One region of the Cytobacillus sp. FSL R5-0377 genome, then DNA from elsewhere that is predicted to be linked to it. Evidence: predicted binding sites of a transcription regulator. Region 1 holds the regulator's gene; the other holds the start of a gene.

Region 1 (9,206 bases):
AGGCTTTTCCACCTCTTCCACCATCGAATTCCATTGCCCGCACCCCGGACATTTGCCCATCCATTTTGCTGATTCATAGCCGCATTCCTGGCACATGAATTTCGTTTTTCTTTTAGCCATACTTCTTCCCCTCTCTTACATTCATACCAGCCGCGGTAAAGGAACATCTTATGATTACCGGCCTTGCATGGAAGAACCAGTGATGAAAGAAGTACGTTTACTTCCTATTCCCTTTTCCAACGGGTCTTAAAAATGTTTTTGTCCAGATATCTTTTTTCTCTCTTAAAATTAACATAAAACGGCAGAATAAACCTCTTATAAGACTGCAGCTAAATATAGTCTGAAAGAGTACAAAAAGGTACACGTATAACAGGAACGTGTACCTTTTTGCTGTGTAAAATCACCTGATGCTTTCATTATGGTTCGGGAAAAACCTTATTTTTGAAGGTTTGCTGTTCTGCTTGGCTCTGCGGTTCTCACCACAAATTCTCCATCCACCACATCAATGACCACGTTTTGCCCGGTTAGGACTGTTCCTCTTAACAGCTCTTCAGATAAGCGGTCTTCAATATGCTTTTGAATGGCCCGGCGGAGCGGACGTGCTCCGTACTCGGGATCATAGCCCTCAACTGAGATTTTTTCTTTGGCTGCATCTGTCAATTCCAGTGTAATATCCTGTTCCTTCAGACGTTTCGTTAAGGTATCAGACATAAGCGAAACGATTTCCTGAAGATGCTTTTTCTCTAATGCATGGAACACGATAATTTCATCGATACGGTTCAGGAATTCCGGACGGAAGGACTTCTTCATCTCTTCCATTACCTTTCCTTTCATATCTTTGTAATCCTGTTCTCCATCCTGGATGTTAAAGCCGACATATTTGTTCCGCTTAAGTGCTTCAGCGCCTACATTGGATGTCATAATCAGAACCGTATTGCGGAAATCGACTGTTCTTCCCTTAGAGTCTGTTAATCTTCCGTCTTCCAATACCTGTAAGAGAATATTGAATACATCAGGATGAGCCTTTTCAATTTCATCGAGAAGCACAACAGAATATGGTTTTCTGCGGACTTTTTCGGTTAATTGTCCGCCTTCTTCATACCCTACATAACCTGGAGGTGAACCGACCAGACGGGATGTAGAGTGCTTCTCCATGTATTCTGACATATCGATGCGGATCATTGCATCCTCGTCACCGAACATCGCTTCTGCAAGGGCACGGGCGAGCTCTGTTTTACCTACTCCTGTCGGCCCAAGGAAGACAAATGAGCCAATCGGGCGCTTTGGATCTTTAAGGCCAGCACGGGCACGGCGGACAGCCTTCGAAATGGCCTTAACGGCTTCTTCCTGCCCGATTACACGGGAGTGAAGAATTTCTTCCAGATTAAGAAGCTTTTCAGTTTCAGTCTGGGCAAGCTTCGAAACAGGAATTCCAGTCCAGCTGGCAACCACATTGGCAATGTCTTCAACGGTCACTTCACTGTTTTCCTTGCCCTGCTTTTCTTTCCACGATTTCTTCGTTTCTTCCAGCTGTTCACGCAGGCGCTGCTCTGTATCTCTCAATGAAGCCGCTTTTTCGAATTCCTGGCTTTGAACGGCAGCATCTTTCTCTTTTCTTACATCCTCGAGCTTAACCTCCAGCTCTTTCAGATTTGGAGGCGTAGTATAAGAGCGCAGTCTTACCTTTGAACCCGCTTCATCAATTAAATCAATCGCCTTATCCGGAAGGAAGCGGTCTGAAATGTAGCGGTCTGACAGCTTTACGGCTGCTTCAATCGCTGCGTCTGTAATGGTTACGCGGTGATGAGCCTCGTAACGGTCCCGCAGACCCTCAAGAATTTGAACAGATTCTTCTGCTGTCGGCTCATCAACTGTAATAGGCTGGAACCTTCTTTCAAGTGCCGCATCCTTCTCGATGTATTTTCTATATTCATCAAGAGTAGTGGCACCGATACACTGAAGCTCTCCGCGGGCAAGAGATGGCTTTAGAATGTTGGAAGCATCAATCGCACCTTCTGCTCCTCCTGCACCGATTAATGTATGAAGCTCGTCAATGAATAAAATGATGTTTCCTGCCTGCCTGATTTCATCCATTACCTTCTTCAGGCGATCTTCAAATTCACCGCGGTACTTCGTTCCGGCAACCACTGTACCCATATCAAGCGTCATTACCCTTTTATCGCGAAGAGTCTCCGGCACTTCATTGTTAATGATCTGCTGTGCCAAGCCTTCTGCTATGGCTGTTTTACCTACCCCTGGCTCACCAATCAGAACCGGGTTGTTTTTCGTCCTGCGGCTTAATACTTCAATCACACGCTGGATTTCTTTGCTTCGTCCTATTACCGGATCAAGGCTTCCTTCTCTGGCAATAGCAGTCAGGTCGCGTGCTAATCCATCCAGTGTCGGTGTGTTCGCATTTGCCGCTGCTCCTCCCTGATGGCTGCCGGACTCATTGCTGCCTAACAGCTGCAGCACCTGCTGGCGCGCTTTATTGAGGCTGACTCCAAGGTTATTCAGAACCCTAGCAGCAACGCCTTCACCCTCACGGATCAGGCCAAGCAGGATATGCTCTGTTCCTACATAGGAATGGCCAAGCTTCCTTGCTTCGTCCATGGAAAGTTCAATCACTTTCTTGGCACGCGGTGTATAGTGAATGGTCTGGGAAGCATCCTGCCCCCTGCCGATTAAATTCTCAACCTCTTTTTGGATCTTATCAGAGCCGAGGCCCAATGCATACAGAGCTTTAGCCGCAATTCCTTCACCTTCGCGTACAAGCCCAAGCAGAATATGCTCTGTTCCGATGTTATTATGTCCTAAACGGATTGCTTCCTCCTGTGCTAAAGCCAATACCTTTTGAGCTCTTTCCGTAAATCGTCCGAACATCATAATTTCATCCTCCCAACTCTTGATCTTCCATTTTTAATCTTTCCCTGATTAGTGAAGCTCTGCGGATATCGCGTTCATGCGGTCTGAGCGGCCCGCCTGCATATTGCTGCAGGAAGCCTGGCTGTGTCAGAATCATCAGCTCATTTAATATATTTTTTGATATGTTTTGAATGTACTTCATATCAATCCCCAGGCGAACATCAGACAGGCATTGTGCTGCTTCCTTTGATTCAATGATTCGGCTGTTTGATAAAATGCCATAAGAGCGGAAGACTCTATCTTCTAATTGTATGTTAGAAGTCTTTGCTAATGCTTCCCTTGCCGATCTTTCCTGAGAAATCAGCTGACTGACAACGCTTTTCAGATCCTCGGCGATATCCTCTTCTGACTTTCCGAGAGTAATCTGATTGGACACCTGAAAGATGTTACCTAAAGCTTCGCTGCCTTCCCCGTAAATTCCTCTAACAACTAAACCTAACTGGTTAATTGCCGGAATAATCCGGTTCATTTGCTGTGTGAGAACGAGGCCAGGCAAATGCATCATAACCGATGCCCTGAGCCCTGTTCCTACATTTGTAGGGCAGCTTGTTAAAAAGCCAATATCTTCATTAAATGCATAATCGGCTTCTTCCTCCAGCCAATCATCTATTTCATTCGCCATATTTAAGGCTTCAGAGAGCTGAAACCCCGGAAACAGACATTGAATCCTTATATGGTCTTCTTCATTAATCATGATGCTGACTTCTTCATTCTCAGAAAGAAGGCAGGCACCATGAGTTGAATTCTCAGCAAGATGGGGGCTGATCAGATGCTTTTCCATCAGCACTCTTTTTTGAAGAGGCTGAAGATTATCCATTAATAAAAGCTCCATTTCCCCAAGTTTTGAAAAAGGAGAATGCTCCACCCTAGCCTTTATTTTTTTAATGATTGCTTCTGCTTCTTCATTAGAAAATAAAGTAGGGAATTTATATTGCTTTATATTGCGGGCGAGTCTGATTCTTGAACTTAACACAATATCGGAATCAGGTCCTTCAGCACTCATCCAGGAGCTGATAGCTTGATTGATAAAACGTTCCAGCGACAAGCTTACTCCCCTCCCTTTTGATCGGCATTGAGCTGTTTTTCCAGCTTTCTAATTTCGTCTCTCAATTCTGCCGCTCTCTCAAACTCTTCTTTGGAAATCATTTCTTTTATGAGATTTTTTAAATCCTCAATATTCCTGCGCAAATGAATGGTTCCCCCAATTCGTGCAGGAATTTTCCCGCTGTGTGAGGCATTTCCGCTGTGCAGCCTTCTAAGAATGGGATTCAGCTGATCTTTAAAAGTCTCATAGCAGCTGGCACATCCAAAACGGCCAACTTTTTTAAATTGCTGAAAGGTTAGGGAGCATTGCTCACACTGCAGAACCTTCTCCTGCTGAAAAGGATCCTGGCCCGATCCCTGAAAGGCAGGCTGAATATTCAAAAGGCCAGCAAGCAAATTATTTATTGAAAAACCGGACCCGCTGCCCAGCATAAACATTTCACCTTTTTCCTGCGCACATTTCTCGCAAAGATGAAACTCTGCTTTCTCGCCATTTACAACCTTTGTAAAGTGCAGCGTGGCCGGCCTTTGATTACATTCCTGACAAATCATGACTTCACCTCTCCAGCTCACTACTATTTATATTTTAAAGTGGTTAACATTGCCTTAAGCATTCTTGCCCTCAGCTCATCCCTGAATGGAAGGTCTATATATAGGACAGAACGGTCTATAACACTAAGCATTATTTTGGCTTCCCTGTTTGTTATAATCTCTTCTTCTACCAGACGGTAGATAACATTCTCTGCACTGCTCTGGGCAATTCTGCTCTGCACCAAAGATATTAACTGGTCAATCAAATCAGCATGGTCATAGGATTGGACTTTCATAATCCGGATGAAGCCCCCGCCTCCCCGCTTACTTTCTACTGCATATCCTTTTTCAATCGTAAAACGGGTGTTGATCACATAATTGATCTGAGAAGGAACACATTGGAATTTGTCAGCAATTTCGCTTCTTTTAATTTCCACGATTTCCCTTTCGCTTTTCTCCAAAACCTGTTTGAGATAATTTTCAATTATGTCGGATATATTCCTCACCAGGCCTCCCCCTATCTGACTTTGACTATATTTGACATTAATTATACATGATTTATGTAATTTCTTGCAATTGGCGGGTACTAATAATTTTCCCCCATTTTTTGACTTCCCAAACCTGAAAATGGAAGTTAATGTCGATAACAATATATTTTTGATTAGGCGGGTTTGTGCTTGGATGGGAGAAGATTTTTATGGAGGGGTGGATTATGCTGGTCGGAGCTTTCTGCACGTGCGCAGTTTTTGGATTTTCTGAAGCGGGGTTTGCTGGGGAATTTATCTGGCAGGTTTGGGGATTTATCTTACATGACTGTGAATTTATCTAACAAGATTTTGGATTTATCGAGCAGGTTTTGGAGTTTATCTCGTATTTGGGGAGGTTATCTTTAAAGAGAACGGATTTGAATTTTAAAATATATGAAGAAATAAGGTGTGGCACATATATTTTGGTTCTGGCACCTATATGTCTGAAAGCTGCGCTTAAAATGAAAAAGCTGCAGATATACTGCGCAAAGTGGCACATATAGGTGTAATTCCTTTTAAACTGCAGTCCAAATTTATTTTTCTGATCGCAAAATCTTTCAAACATACAAAAATAGGGCACCCATCAGGTTCTTTTTTGAGTAGGTTATCCTTTTTTGGTGGGTGAACCTCTGAATAAGCCTGTAATAGTCGAGGTTATATGAAGGAGAGAGGTTTTAATCAGTGTTATTTTATTGGTTTCGGCTTCAGATGGTATCTAGCATGTTCTGGGTTTTATCTAACATAAATTTGAATTTATCTAGCACACTTTGAAGTTTATCTAACATTTAGCACTATTTATCTTTAGAGAGAACAGCTTTGAATTTTAAACCAGACGGAGAATAAGGTGTGGCACATAAAAGTTTGTTCTGGCACCTATATGTCTGAAAGCGGCACATTTGCTGCGCAAAGTGGCACATATAGGTATAATTCCTTTTAAACTAAAGCCCAAATTTTTTTCTGATCGCTCCTTCATACACACAAAAAAGAGCACCCATCAGGTGCTCTCAGACTGTCGACAAACTCAATGAAAATTGAGCTTGTCTGCAGTCTTTCTTACGATTAGTCAAGCACCTTTAAACCGTTAATTTATTTTCTGTATAAATGAATCCCCTTCAACGTTGTGTTTGAAGAGGGGCCAGATTTATAGGTATACCTAATAGGCCTAGTGATTTCGCGTTTTTTAACTAGACCTGCCTTTGTGGTATTATGTACTAAACTATGATTGGGTGGCTAACCGGAAGTCATAGTTCATATTGTGTGTAATAAGGTGGAAGATAATCTTCAAAAGCTTATTCACACAGGCAATGGATGCAACCTTATGGCACTTGTTATAGGGTTGCGTTTTTAATTTATCGTAATAATCAACAATATGGTTTTGACTGAAACGGCGTAGTTTAATCATGTTCTGGATAATGATAAAAAGGAGCTTACGTAAATGCTTATTGCCACGTTTATTAATCTTGTCCTTGTAAAAGGTTTTACCTGATTGGTAACGGCGAATATCAATACCAGCGTATGCGTTTAGCTGCTTATTGTTTTCAAAACGTCTAATATCCCCTATTTCTGCCATTAGACGTACTGCGGTGTTTGAGCCAATCCCCGGGAAACTGAGGAGAATATGGTATTCAGCCCGGCTTTCTGCTAGTTGCGCCATGTCCTCGATACACCTTTCTTTCATGGATAGGAGTTCCTGGTAACGCCTAGCGTAAGATATCAGCTGGCTACACAGGACATCGGTTGACGAAACGGCAGGAAATGATAAATGCGCTGCTTCAAGCAATTGAGTAGCTTTTTTTTCAGCCCTTGCGGTAGAAATATTCTTATCAGTGTTTGTCCGGATTTTGTTCTTTATAACCGTTTTTGAATGTTGGAGCACCAAGTCTGGATGTGGGTACAATTGAACAATATTGAGGAATAGCTCTGATTTGGTTGTAAAGATTTTTTCCAGTTCCGGAAAGGTTAGCTGAATAACTTTATGCATGCGGTTGCGTGTTACGGATAACTCGTCATCAAGTTCACTGTAAAATCGGGATAGCGACTTCAATTGGAGAAAAAGATCTTCTGTGCCATTTCGATTAGTCCTTTGCGTTGAAAAGTGGGTAAGGGCAAGTTGGTGGGCATCACTCTTATCCGTTTTGTGGATCCTCAAGGAGTCGCACTGGAGCTTAGCTTCCAGGGGATTCAAGGAACAATAGGAAAAACCATTTACATTCATAAACCGCTCCAATTGCCTGGAATAGACCCCAGTTGATTCAAATACAATATGTGGCTGTTCACCATAACCTTCTGTTAATCTGTCGATCCTCTTCTTTAAGTTTTCAAATTCAGGCCGTGAATGCTTGATTTCTCCTTCATAAATACACTTTTTTAGTGTGTTGTAAATTACCATGTAGCTTTTGCCCATACTTACATCAAATGCGATGACATGTTTCACGTTATTTCCCCCAAAAAAGTTTTGAAGTTCCCTCACTTACTCTTATCGACTCCCATTTCTTATACACGATCTCAAGGATCCAACATACTTAAACCTGATTCGAATAAGGTAAGTGAAGAAGGTCAGTTTTTTGTACGGATTCTAAGATCCTAAGACTGCAACGACCTATTCTTCACTTCTACTATATAAAAAAATAGTAGTGCCAACCAATGCCTTGGTCAGCACTACTAATCTTAGTATGTTTTTTGTTTTAAAATAGAAGTAATACGATACTTGAGGTGATTAAGATGCTTTCTAAACATAATCCAATTCAACGGGATCAAATCGAAATGATTGCATTAGATGAACTTGTCCCAGCGGACCATTTGGTTCGCAAAATTGAAGCGGCGATTGATTTTTCCTTTGTCTATGATTTGGTGAAAGATATGTATTCAGAAGTAGGACGCCCAAGTATTGACCCTGTTATCTTAATCAAACTCACATTCATTCAATATACCTTCGGTATTCGCTCCATGCGTCAAACAATTGAGGAATTGAAAACAAATATGGCCTATCGGTGGTTTTTAGGATACGGCTTCCACGATAAAGTTCCTCACTTCTCAACTTTCGGAAAAAACTATGAGCGCCGATTTAAAAATACCGATCTCTTTGAACAGATATTCTATCGAATTTTAAAAGCTGCAGCTGAAAAGAATTTAATAAGTGCAGAACATGTTTTTGTAGATTCTACTCATGTAAAAGCGAGTGCGAATAAACGGAAATTTGAAAAGAAAGTTGTTCGAAAAGAAACCCGTGCCTATCAACAACGCCTTCAAGAAGAAATTAATCGAGATCGTGAAGATCATGGAAAAAAGCCTTTTCCGCCAGATAAGTTTGATAAGGAAGAATTCAAAGAAACTAAGGAAAGTACAACTGACCCAGAGAGTGGATACTATGTAAAAGATGAGCGTACAAAACAGTTCGCCTATTCTTTTCACGCTGCCGCAGATCGCAACGGCTTTGTACTAGGCACAACTGTAACCCCTGGTAACACGCATGATAGTCATATTTTAGAGCCATTGGTAGAACAAGTCATTGAGAAAGTTAGTAAACCAGAAGCTGTTGCGGCCGACGCAGCCTATAAAACACCTGCTATCACGAGCTACTTATTGAAAAACGACATCACACCTGCTTTACCTTACACACGACCTCGCACAAAAGAGGGTTTCTTCAGAAAACATGAGTATGTTTATGATGAGCATTTTGACTGTTACATTTGCCCAGCTGGTGAGATATTAAAGTATAAAACGACTACAAAGGAAGGTTATCGTCAATATAAATCAGATCCGCGAATTTGTGCTGGATGCCCGTTCTTGTCTCAATGCACACAGAGTCAAGCGCACCAAAAGCTCATTCAACGTCATGTGTGGGAGGAACATTTGGAAGAGGCAGACCACCTTCGCCACCATCAAAACGTCAAAAAAATCTATGAGAAGCGAAAAGAAACAATTGAACGTGTTTTCGCAGATGCAAAAGAAAAGCATGGCATGCGTTGGACAACTTTAAGGGGACTTAAAAAATTGTCAATGCAGGCGATGCTTACTTTCGCTGCCATGAATTTAAAGAAAATGGCCAACTGGACTTGGCAAGGCCCAGTAATAGCCTAGAAGATGACCTCGGAGAGGTTTACAGTCATGAAAAAATGCTTTCAAGTCCAATAAAAAAGTAAAAAGGGTCCGGAATAAGGCTATTCCGAACCCCTTTTG
Region 2 (9,206 bases), 710 kb from region 1:
CAGCGATGGCTTTAGCCTTTGTAGAGCCGCCTGCCACTGCAATGACATGTTCAATTTGTGATAGGTCATCCAGCTGAAGGCCGATGGTCTGAACCTTATGTACAACCTCGCCGCCTTCATTGAAGTAATAGCCAAATGATTCCCCTACTGCTTTGGCCTGCTTGATTTTCACAAGATCTTCTTCACTGGTTTTACGGCGTTCCGCCATTGTTATAGCGTCCCCAATCCCGTGCAAAACCATGCTTGCCGATTTGATCTGGGTGATTACTTCTTTAATATTGGGTTCTTTAATAATGCTTTCATACATTTCCCTGCTTACCTGGTCTGGCACATACAGGACTCGGTGCCTGGAATCAGTATGATCAGCCATTTTGGCACAAATAGTGTTAGCCTGGTTTTTCACATCTTCGCCTATTCCGCCCCGCGCCGGCACAAACAGCCAATCGCGTTCAGCAAGATCAGGAGTAAGCATCTCTGCTACGGCTGCCATTGTGGAACCGCCGGTAACTGCGATGATATTTTTTCCTTTGAGCCTTGATTTCATACACATTGCAGTGGCTCTGCCAAGCTCCTGCTTCACCCATGGAGATTCATCGCTGTCTCCGGAAACAATGATCGTCTGGCGAATGCCAAGCTTTCGGGATAAATCATGCTCCATTACGGCTATACCCGAAATATCCCTCATTATTCCATCAAGTGCATCAAGTAATTCTCTGCCATCGGAAGAAAGACTCATTCCTGTACTTGAAATGCGGATCAGGTTTTGGTCTTTTAGAAATTCAACCTCACTTCTCAGCACTCTTTCCGTCAAACCGAGACTGACTGCAAGGCTTCTCCTTCCAACCGGCTCCATCAGCCCTATGTAATGAAGAATTCCATAGCGCTTCTGCATAACCGCAAGCATATCAGGCAATAATCTTTTTTGAATATCTATTAGTGAGTACATCCGGAATGCTCCTTCATCATATGTGGTCATTTTTTGTCCCGCATAGACATATTATGTCCCACTTACCGAAAAAAAATCACCCTTGCTTCTCCTTCATAATAGCAAGAGTGAGTATTGAAATCAACTGATAAAACTCAGTTTTTTTCTGTAAGCGCTTCACCCACTGTAATGGGGTCAATGTGCCCGAATTGCACTTCATGCCCATCAATTTCTACAACCGGAATCATGAGTCCGTACTTCTCAGTCAGCTCATCGCTCTCATCAATATCTTTCTCAATTAACTTAAAGTCATATTCCTTCTTTAGTTGTGCTAACACACTTTTAGCTTTATCACACAGCGGGCATCTGCTGCGTGTATAAAACACTAGTTCTGGCTGTTTCACTCAGCAAATCTCCTTTGTCAATCATACCTTTTCCGTTTGGAAGATGATGGGATACCCAGCTGATCCCGATATTTAGCAATCGTCCTTCTGCTGACAACCATTCCCTCATTTTCCTTCAGCAGCTTCACAAGCTCTTGATCGGATAACGGCTTTTGTTTATTTTCTTTTTCTATCATTTTACCGATCATCGTCTTGACCTGCTGTGATGATGTATTTTCATCGGATGTTGTTTTGATCGTGCTGGAAAAGAACGATCTCAGCTCGAACGTCCCGAATGGTGTTTGCGCATATTTCTCCCGGACGGCCCTGCTCACTGTCGATTCATGAATGTCGAGTTCATCTGAAATTTCCTTCATTGTCATCGGCTTCAGATGGGCAGGTCCTTTTATAAAAAAGTCCTGCTGCTTCTCAACGATTTTAAGAGTTACATTTGCAAGAGTCTCTTTCCTCTGCTCGATGCTTCTAAGAATCCACTGGTAATCCTGCTGCTTTTCCTGCAAGAAGCGGCTGACATTTCGATCACCAGCAGCCGAAAACTTTTTGTAATATGGTTCATTAAAACTGATTTTCGGAAGCACTTCATCAAACACACTGACGGAAAAAGAGCTGCCATCCCACTGAACAATCACGTCCGGAGTAATATAGGCGGATTTTTCGCTCTGGAAGGATGAAGCCGGTCTTGGATTCAGGGTCTGGACAAGGTCGAATACGGCCTGTATGTCTTTAAGCTCCACACCTAGCTGTTTGGCAATTTCTTTCCATTTCTTCTCTGCAAAAAGGGTAAAGTATTCATCTATAATGACTTCAGCCAGTTCATTCTCTTCCGGCAGTCTCTTAATCTGGAGGGACAGGCACTCCTGAAGATTTCTTGCACCAATACCGGCAGGGTCGAGTTCCTGCAATTCCTCAAGCATTTGCTCCACTTTTTCAAGGGGAACCTTAAGAGCATTGGCCGAAGCTTTTAGATCCGCCCGCAAGTAACCGTTTTCATCAAGGCTATCAATAAGATGCTTTATCACTTTTTGTTCATCCCGGTTTAACTTCAAATGAAGCTGGGATTTCAAATGTTCATCAAGCATCATAGTCTTTCCGCAGCCAATCTGCTCAATCCAATTTATTTTATCTTTTTCGGGTTTTATCCTCGTCGGTTTGACGCGGTCATAGCGGGGATCCATTGTTTTGACATGACCGGACTCTAATTTTAAAAGGGGATTTTCAAGCGCTTTGCTTTCCAGGAAAGCAGAAAGCTCCTGTGTGCTGTATTGCAGAAGGGCAATCGCCTGCGTCAGCTCCTGTGTCATCGTTAGTTTCATTGTCTGCTGCTGCCATAACCCAGCTTTCAAATTCATCATACATTCCCCCTGTCCCCATTTTACAATATTCACACAAAATGTTGTATGGAAATTTCCTGGCAATCGCCATTCGCACCGAACTGCTTTCTGAATACTTCACAATATGCATGGCAGAGGGGGGAATATTCATTTTTTATGGTGAAACCTGCGAATTTTATGGTTTTTTTGAAATGCAGATAAGATAAGGAGGTCTATTATAGATTTATTTGCGGATAAGGCCAATTTACTTTCGGATAAAAGTTTTTATGTGCACTTTGGCCAAATTTATTTACGGTTAGTATAAAAAGTAAAAACTCCCTGTCCATATCAGACAAGGAGTTTTGTTAGCGCCCTCGGCAGGAATCGAACCCACATCTTAAGAACCGGAATCTCACGTGCTATCCGTTGCACCACGAGGGCAAATAGGTTTTAAACTGGCTGACCAAGCGCTCAGCCGCTACGATAATTAATTATATGCTATGTTTATTCACTTTGCAAGCCTCCTTTTAGTTTTAAAAATTGGAACAATGGGTATCATGGAATGAGATAGGACAGCACAGAAAAAAGTGTCGAACGAATCAGGAGCGATTTGTTTGACCTTAATTGACCATCAGTGTATCATGATAATACATAGGAGTTAAAAAATTTTCTTTACTTGGAAGAACATGCTTGTTCAGCTTGTATGTTGACCTTATCTTGAAGGAGGAATTGGAAAATGAACTTAATCCCTACAGTTATTGAACAGACAAATCGCGGGGAGCGTGCTTATGATATCTATTCACGCCTTTTAAAAGACCGCATCATTATGCTCGGAAGCGGAATTGATGATAATGTGGCAAACTCCATTGTTGCCCAGCTGTTATTCCTTGAAGCAGAAAACCCTGAAAAGGACATTTCCATTTACATTAATAGCCCTGGCGGAAGCATTACAGCTGGTATGGCTATTTATGATACGATGCAATTCATTAAGCCAAAAGTACAAACCATTTGTATCGGTATGGCTGCATCAATGGGTGCATTCCTTCTTGCAGCAGGTGAAAAAGGCAAGCGTTTTGCCCTTCCAAACGCTGAGGTTATGATTCACCAGCCACTTGGCGGTGCACAGGGACAAGCGACTGAAATTGAAATCGCTGCAAAGCGCATCCTTTTCCTTCGCGAAAAATTAAACACCATCCTTTCAGAGCGTACTGGACAGCCGCTTGAAGTCATTGCAAAAGACACGGACCGCGATAACTTTATGACAGCTGAAAGAGCTCTTGAATACGGCTTGGTAGACCAAATCATTTCCAGAAACTCTTTGGATGAGAAGAAGGATAAATAAAAAAAGCAAAAAACAACTCGCATCTCTCCGATGCGAGTTGTTTTAGTTTTCCTTCTGAATATAGTTTGCCAATGCTTCCAGAGCCTCGTTTTCGTCGTTCCCCTCTGCCTTCAGGGTAATAACTGATCCTGAGCTTACAGCCAGGCTCATTAGTCCCATAATGCTTTTCGCATTTACCTTCTTCCCATCCTTCTCAAGGAAAATATCGGATGAGAACCGATTGGCCTCTTGCACGAACAATGCTGCCGGACGGGCCTGCAATCCTGTCTTTAGCTTAACTTCTACCTGTTTTTCTGCCATTGTCTATCTCCTCCCTGCCGATGCCTCTGTCAGTGAGCATCTATGGTGCTGCCTGCCCTGAGCTTCTCAGCGATTTCATCTATTTTTCTTAATCTATGATTAATGCCCGATTTGCTGATATTTCCGCCTGAGACCATTTCCCCAAGCTCCTTTAAGGTGACATCCTGGTATGCTACACGCAATTCGGCTATTTCCCTCAGTTTGTCGGGCAGAACCTGAAGTCCAACTGTCTGGTCAATAAACCGGATATTCTCCACTTGACGCAGGGCAGCCCCGATTGTTTTGTTTAAGTTCGCTGTTTCACAATTCACGAGTCGATTGACCGAGTTTCTCATATCGCGGACAATCCGGATGTCTTCAAACCGGAGCAAAGATGCATGCGCCCCGATAATATTCAGAAACTCCGTTATTTTTTCGGCCTCCTTTAAATAGGTGATATAGCCTTTTTTCCGTTCAAGCGTTTTGCTATTCAGCCCGAACGTATTCATCAGTTCACAAAGGGAGTCGTTATGCTCCTTGTAAAGTGAAGCAATCTCCAGATGATAGGAAGAGGTTTCCGGATTATTAACCGATCCCCCGGCCAGGAATGCGCCGCGCAGATAAGAACGCTTACAGCATTTCTTTTTTATGAGCTCTTTTGAGATATCGTGGGTAAAAACAAATCCCTCACTTAAAATTTTCAGATCATCAAGAATCATGCTGGCCTGTTCCGACAGCCTGACAATGTATACATTGTTCTTTTTCAGCCGCATTTTTTTCCGGACCAGCAGCTCGACCTGAACGCTGTAATTCCTTTTAATCAGTGTATAAATCCTTCTTGCAATGGCTGCATTCTCCGTCTGTATATCCACGATCAATTTCCGGCTGGAAAAAGAAAGTGAACCATTCATCCGGATCAAGGCGGACAATTCCGCTTTGCCACAGCAGTCTTTTAAATCCAGGTTCGTCAATTCTTTTTTCGTTTCCGAAGCGAAAGACATCCCTTCACCCCCTATCCGTAAAAGTGCTGAGCCAGAGACATATAAAATGATATTCTCCGCTGAGCAAACGTATGCACAGTTTATTTTTTTACTGACAAAAGCCCTTTTACACCTTTATATTACGCGTTAAAACGCCTATTGGTTTCATGCAAAATTAAATTATAAAGCATTTGGGCAACTTCTTTTGTATCATGCCGAATGATCCCGCCTTCATGGCTGACAATTTCACCGTGCATAATATTAAGGCCCAATTCGGAAAGAGCACCTGTATCATATACAACAGGCCTTGCCATTTCCTCGCTGTACCGCTCCTGAATATGGGCAGGAATCTCTTCATTATTAACCAGGATGGTATTGATAAAATCACAGCCCATATGATCATACAGCGCTTTTACATGATCGCTTGCTGAATAATCGAGCGTCTCGCCTGCCTGTGTCATTAAATTGCATATATACACCTTTTTTGCTTTCGAATGACAGACTTCCCTTCCCAGCTTAGGAACAAGCAGATTCGGAAGAATACTGGTATATAAACTTCCAGGTCCAATAATAATCATATCAGCCTGTCTAATAGCCTGCAGTGATTCAGGAAGGGCTTTAATATTTTTAGGGGTTAAAAACACCCGCTTAATTTTTTTGCCTGAATAAGGAATCTTAGATTCTCCCGATACAATGGTCCCATCTTCCATCTCAGCATGGAGGACCACACTCTGGTTGGCAGCCGGCAGCACCTTTCCCCTTACATTTAAGACCTTGCTCATTTCCTGGATCGCGTGAACAAAGTTTCCTGTAATCGAGGTCATTGCTGCGAGAATTAAATTGCCAAGCGAGTGCCCGGACAACTCATTAGATGTCGCAAAGCGGTGCTGAAACATCTCCTCAATGAGCGGCTCTACATCTGAAAGTGCTGCCAGCACATTTCGGATGTCACCGGGCGGCGGGATATGAAGATCATTTCGCAATCTTCCTGAGCTGCCGCCATCATCGGCTACTGTCACAATGGCAGTAATATCTACAGGATACGTCTTCAATCCCCTTAAGAGGACAGGGAGCCCTGTTCCTCCGCCGATGATGACGATTCTTGGCTGTCGGTTCATTTGATGTTTTCCTTTCTCCTGTCGATATCCCGGTGGGTAATCGCCGTATTATAATCCTTGCTGAAGTAGTCTGCAATATATTCCGTCAGCGCTACAGAACGGTGCTGGCCTCCCGTACAGCCAATTGCCACAACCAATTGAGCCTTCCCTTCCCGCTTATAATGCGGAAGCATAAAGCTCAGCAGCTCCGTAACCTTTTCAAGGAATTTACTGGTTTCAGTCCATTTCAGCACATAGGCGGATACCTCTTCATCTAATCCTGTCTTCGGCCTCATATGCTCAATATAATGAGGATTCGGAAGAAACCGGACATCGAATACCAGGTCGGCATCAATGGGAATTCCATGCTTAAAGCCAAAAGACATGACATTAACAGTAAAGATGGTCTTTTTATTTAATGAGAATTCCGTAAGAATTTTCTCGCGCAATTCCCTCGGTTTCATTTGTGAAGTATTATAAATCAGCCGGGCCCTGCCTTTTAATTCCTCTAGCAGCTCCCGCTCAAGCTTGATGCCTTCAAGAGGCAATCCTGAAGGTGCAAGGGGATGGAATCGTCTTGTTTCTTTATACCTTCTGACAAGTGTCGAATCATCCGCATCCAGATATAAAATCTGCGGAGTGACCCAGGATGTCTCAGACAATTCATCGAGCGCTTTAAACAGGTGGTCAAAAAACTCACGGCCGCGCAAATCCATTACCAATGCCACCTTATTCATTTTATTCCCTGATTCCTTCATAAGTTCAAGGAATTTAGGAAGCAGCGTCGGCGGCAAGTTGTCTACACAGAAGAAGCCAAGATCTTCAAAACTTTGGATCGCTACTGTTTTCCCCGCCCCTGACATTCCCGTAATAATCACCATTTGAGTATCATTAACTGCACCCGTACTCATTTTTATTTCCCCCTGTATCTGTCAAATTCAGCTTGGATCCAGCCTGTAACTAAGCAATTCAAAATCCGGCGTATACGTGAATGTTCCATAAATCATTCCCTGGCCATGAATCATATACTCCAAAATATGTGAATCACCGGCAGCCATCGGCAGATTCTTTATCTCTGAAAACGGATGCCAGCGAAGCTTTCCTTCCTCTGATTCATCCAGATTCAGCCCATCAGAAGCTGTAGCCAAAAAAGTAAACATCATCCACTCCGACACAACCTTTTCGCCATCCTTCATGATAAACGTAAAGATGCCTTTAATATTCGGATTGCGCAGATAGATGCCTGTTTCTTCCCTGAACTCACGGATGCACGAGTCCCTCACTGATTCACCCGGCTCCATCTTTCCGCCCGGAGCCACCCACCAGCCTCTTCTCGGCTTTTGTAAAAGCAATACTTTATCTTCTTTTAGTAACACACAGTTCGTGACTCGCTGCAACACATTTCACCTCTATTTTCAAAATCAACCGCTGCCGCCATTTTCTTTAAAGCAAAGGCTGGCTAACGTGCGTTTCTTATTCATTTCATTATACTATTTTTGTCATAGAGCCACAATGAATACAGGTTTACAAAAACATTCTTTAAAATATATCGTCACCTCAAAAAAAAGAGCACAGGCATATGCCTGTGCTTAAAAAGGATTATATCTTTAAAAGGGGGTCAATTTCTATTCCTATATTACCCGAATTTTATTTCATCAAGGTTACAGGAGAATTAAAACCGCATGACTTTTTGTTAATCTTTTCTACAAGCGGTTATTTTTTCTAAAAATTATTTCTTCGCTTTCAGGCTTTCTTTCAATTCTTCCACATAGTGCTGGGCGCTTTGAGCAGCGATGCTTCCATCACCTGTAGCTGTAACAATTTGGCGAAGGGATTTTTCGCGGATATCTCCTGCTGCAAAAACGCCTTCCACCTTTGTTTCCATTCGGTCATTTGTTTCAATATAACCATTGCCGTTTGTGATGCCAAGACTTTCAAACGGCTTGGAAAGAGGAACCATGCCGATATAGATGAAGACACCATCTGCCTTGAATTCTCTTTCTTCACCGGTTTCAGCAGACACAAGCGTTACACTGCCTACTTTTCCGTCCTTATCATTGACTTCCTTCACTGTCGTGTTCCAGATAAAGTCGATTTTTTCATTGTCGAATGCACGCTGCTGCAGAATCGCTTGCGCACGAAGCTGATCCCGTCTATGAACGATTGTCACTTTAGAGGCAAAACGCGTCAAATATACGCCTTCCTCAACAGCGGAGTCACCGCCGCCGACAACTACAAGCTCTTTGCCCTTAAAGAATGCTCCATCACAGACCGCACAATAAGATACTCCGCGTCCTCCAAGCTCTTTCTCTCCAGGAATGCCAAGCTTTTTGTACTCGGCACCGGTGGAAATAATGACTGAGCGCGCTTTATATTGCTTTGATCCGGCAACAACCGTTTTGTATTCTTCGCCGTCAATGATTTCTTTAATATCTCCATACGCATATTCAGCGCCAAATTTCTTCGCATGATCAAACATTTTCGTAGATAAATCCGGCCCTAAAATATGGTCAAATCCAGGATAGTTTTCCACTTCTTCTGTATTGGCCATTTGTCCGCCCGGAACACCGCGTTCAATCATGAGAGTAGATAAATTTGCACGGGATGTATATACAGCAGCAGTCATTCCTGCCGGTCCTGCACCAGCGATAATGACGTCATAAATTTTTTCTTCAGTCACAGCGAGTCACTCCTTCAGTAATCAGAAATCCATTAATAAATAAAACACTCTATAAATACGCATATTATAGTATGACCTTCTTACTGTTATCCTATAAAATTGGCCTGTGTTTCGTCCAAATATCTGCTCAATGAAGGCGGTCGTTCACCGATTTAACATATTTGCCCATCGTCGAAGCGGAAATGCCGT

Evidence for each region. The regulator CtsR, encoded in region 1, represses protease genes until heat stress. The targets are predictions, from matches to a motif close to ATGGTCAATAAAGGTCAAACA.
Region 2: the regulator CtsR is predicted to act here: its motif matches at 3,251-3,271, upstream of clpP (ATP-dependent Clp endopeptidase proteolytic subunit ClpP).

The regions. Positions count from the first base shown of each region.
Region 1 covers NZ_JBBORA010000001.1:2,354,130-2,363,335, forward strand. The annotation lists gene radA (DNA repair protein RadA) at 1-120, opposite strand, end outside; gene clpC (ATP-dependent protease ATP-binding subunit ClpC) at 436-2,886, opposite strand; gene NSQ49_RS12185 (protein arginine kinase) at 2,891-3,970, opposite strand; gene NSQ49_RS12190 (UvrB/UvrC motif-containing protein) at 3,973-4,521, opposite strand; gene NSQ49_RS12195 (CtsR family transcriptional regulator) at 4,545-5,006, opposite strand; gene NSQ49_RS12200 (hypothetical protein) at 5,198-5,329, shown strand; gene NSQ49_RS12205 (IS110 family transposase) at 6,244-7,461, opposite strand; gene NSQ49_RS12210 (IS1182 family transposase) at 7,749-9,107, shown strand.
Region 2 covers NZ_JBBORA010000001.1:3,065,209-3,074,414, reverse strand. The annotation lists gene NSQ49_RS15620 (sugar-binding transcriptional regulator) at 1-946, opposite strand, end outside; gene NSQ49_RS15615 (glutaredoxin family protein) at 1,081-1,329, opposite strand; gene rpoN (RNA polymerase factor sigma-54) at 1,347-2,678, opposite strand; tRNA gene NSQ49_RS15605 (tRNA-Arg) at 3,009-3,080, opposite strand; gene clpP (ATP-dependent Clp endopeptidase proteolytic subunit ClpP) at 3,376-3,981, shown strand; gene NSQ49_RS15595 (HPr family phosphocarrier protein) at 4,024-4,281, opposite strand; gene whiA (DNA-binding protein WhiA) at 4,311-5,261, opposite strand; gene NSQ49_RS15585 (gluconeogenesis factor YvcK family protein) at 5,381-6,358, opposite strand; gene rapZ (RNase adapter RapZ) at 6,355-7,248, opposite strand; gene NSQ49_RS15575 (8-oxo-dGTP diphosphatase) at 7,276-7,734, opposite strand; gene trxB (thioredoxin-disulfide reductase) at 8,067-9,017, opposite strand; gene NSQ49_RS15565 (tetratricopeptide repeat protein) at 9,145-9,206, opposite strand, start outside.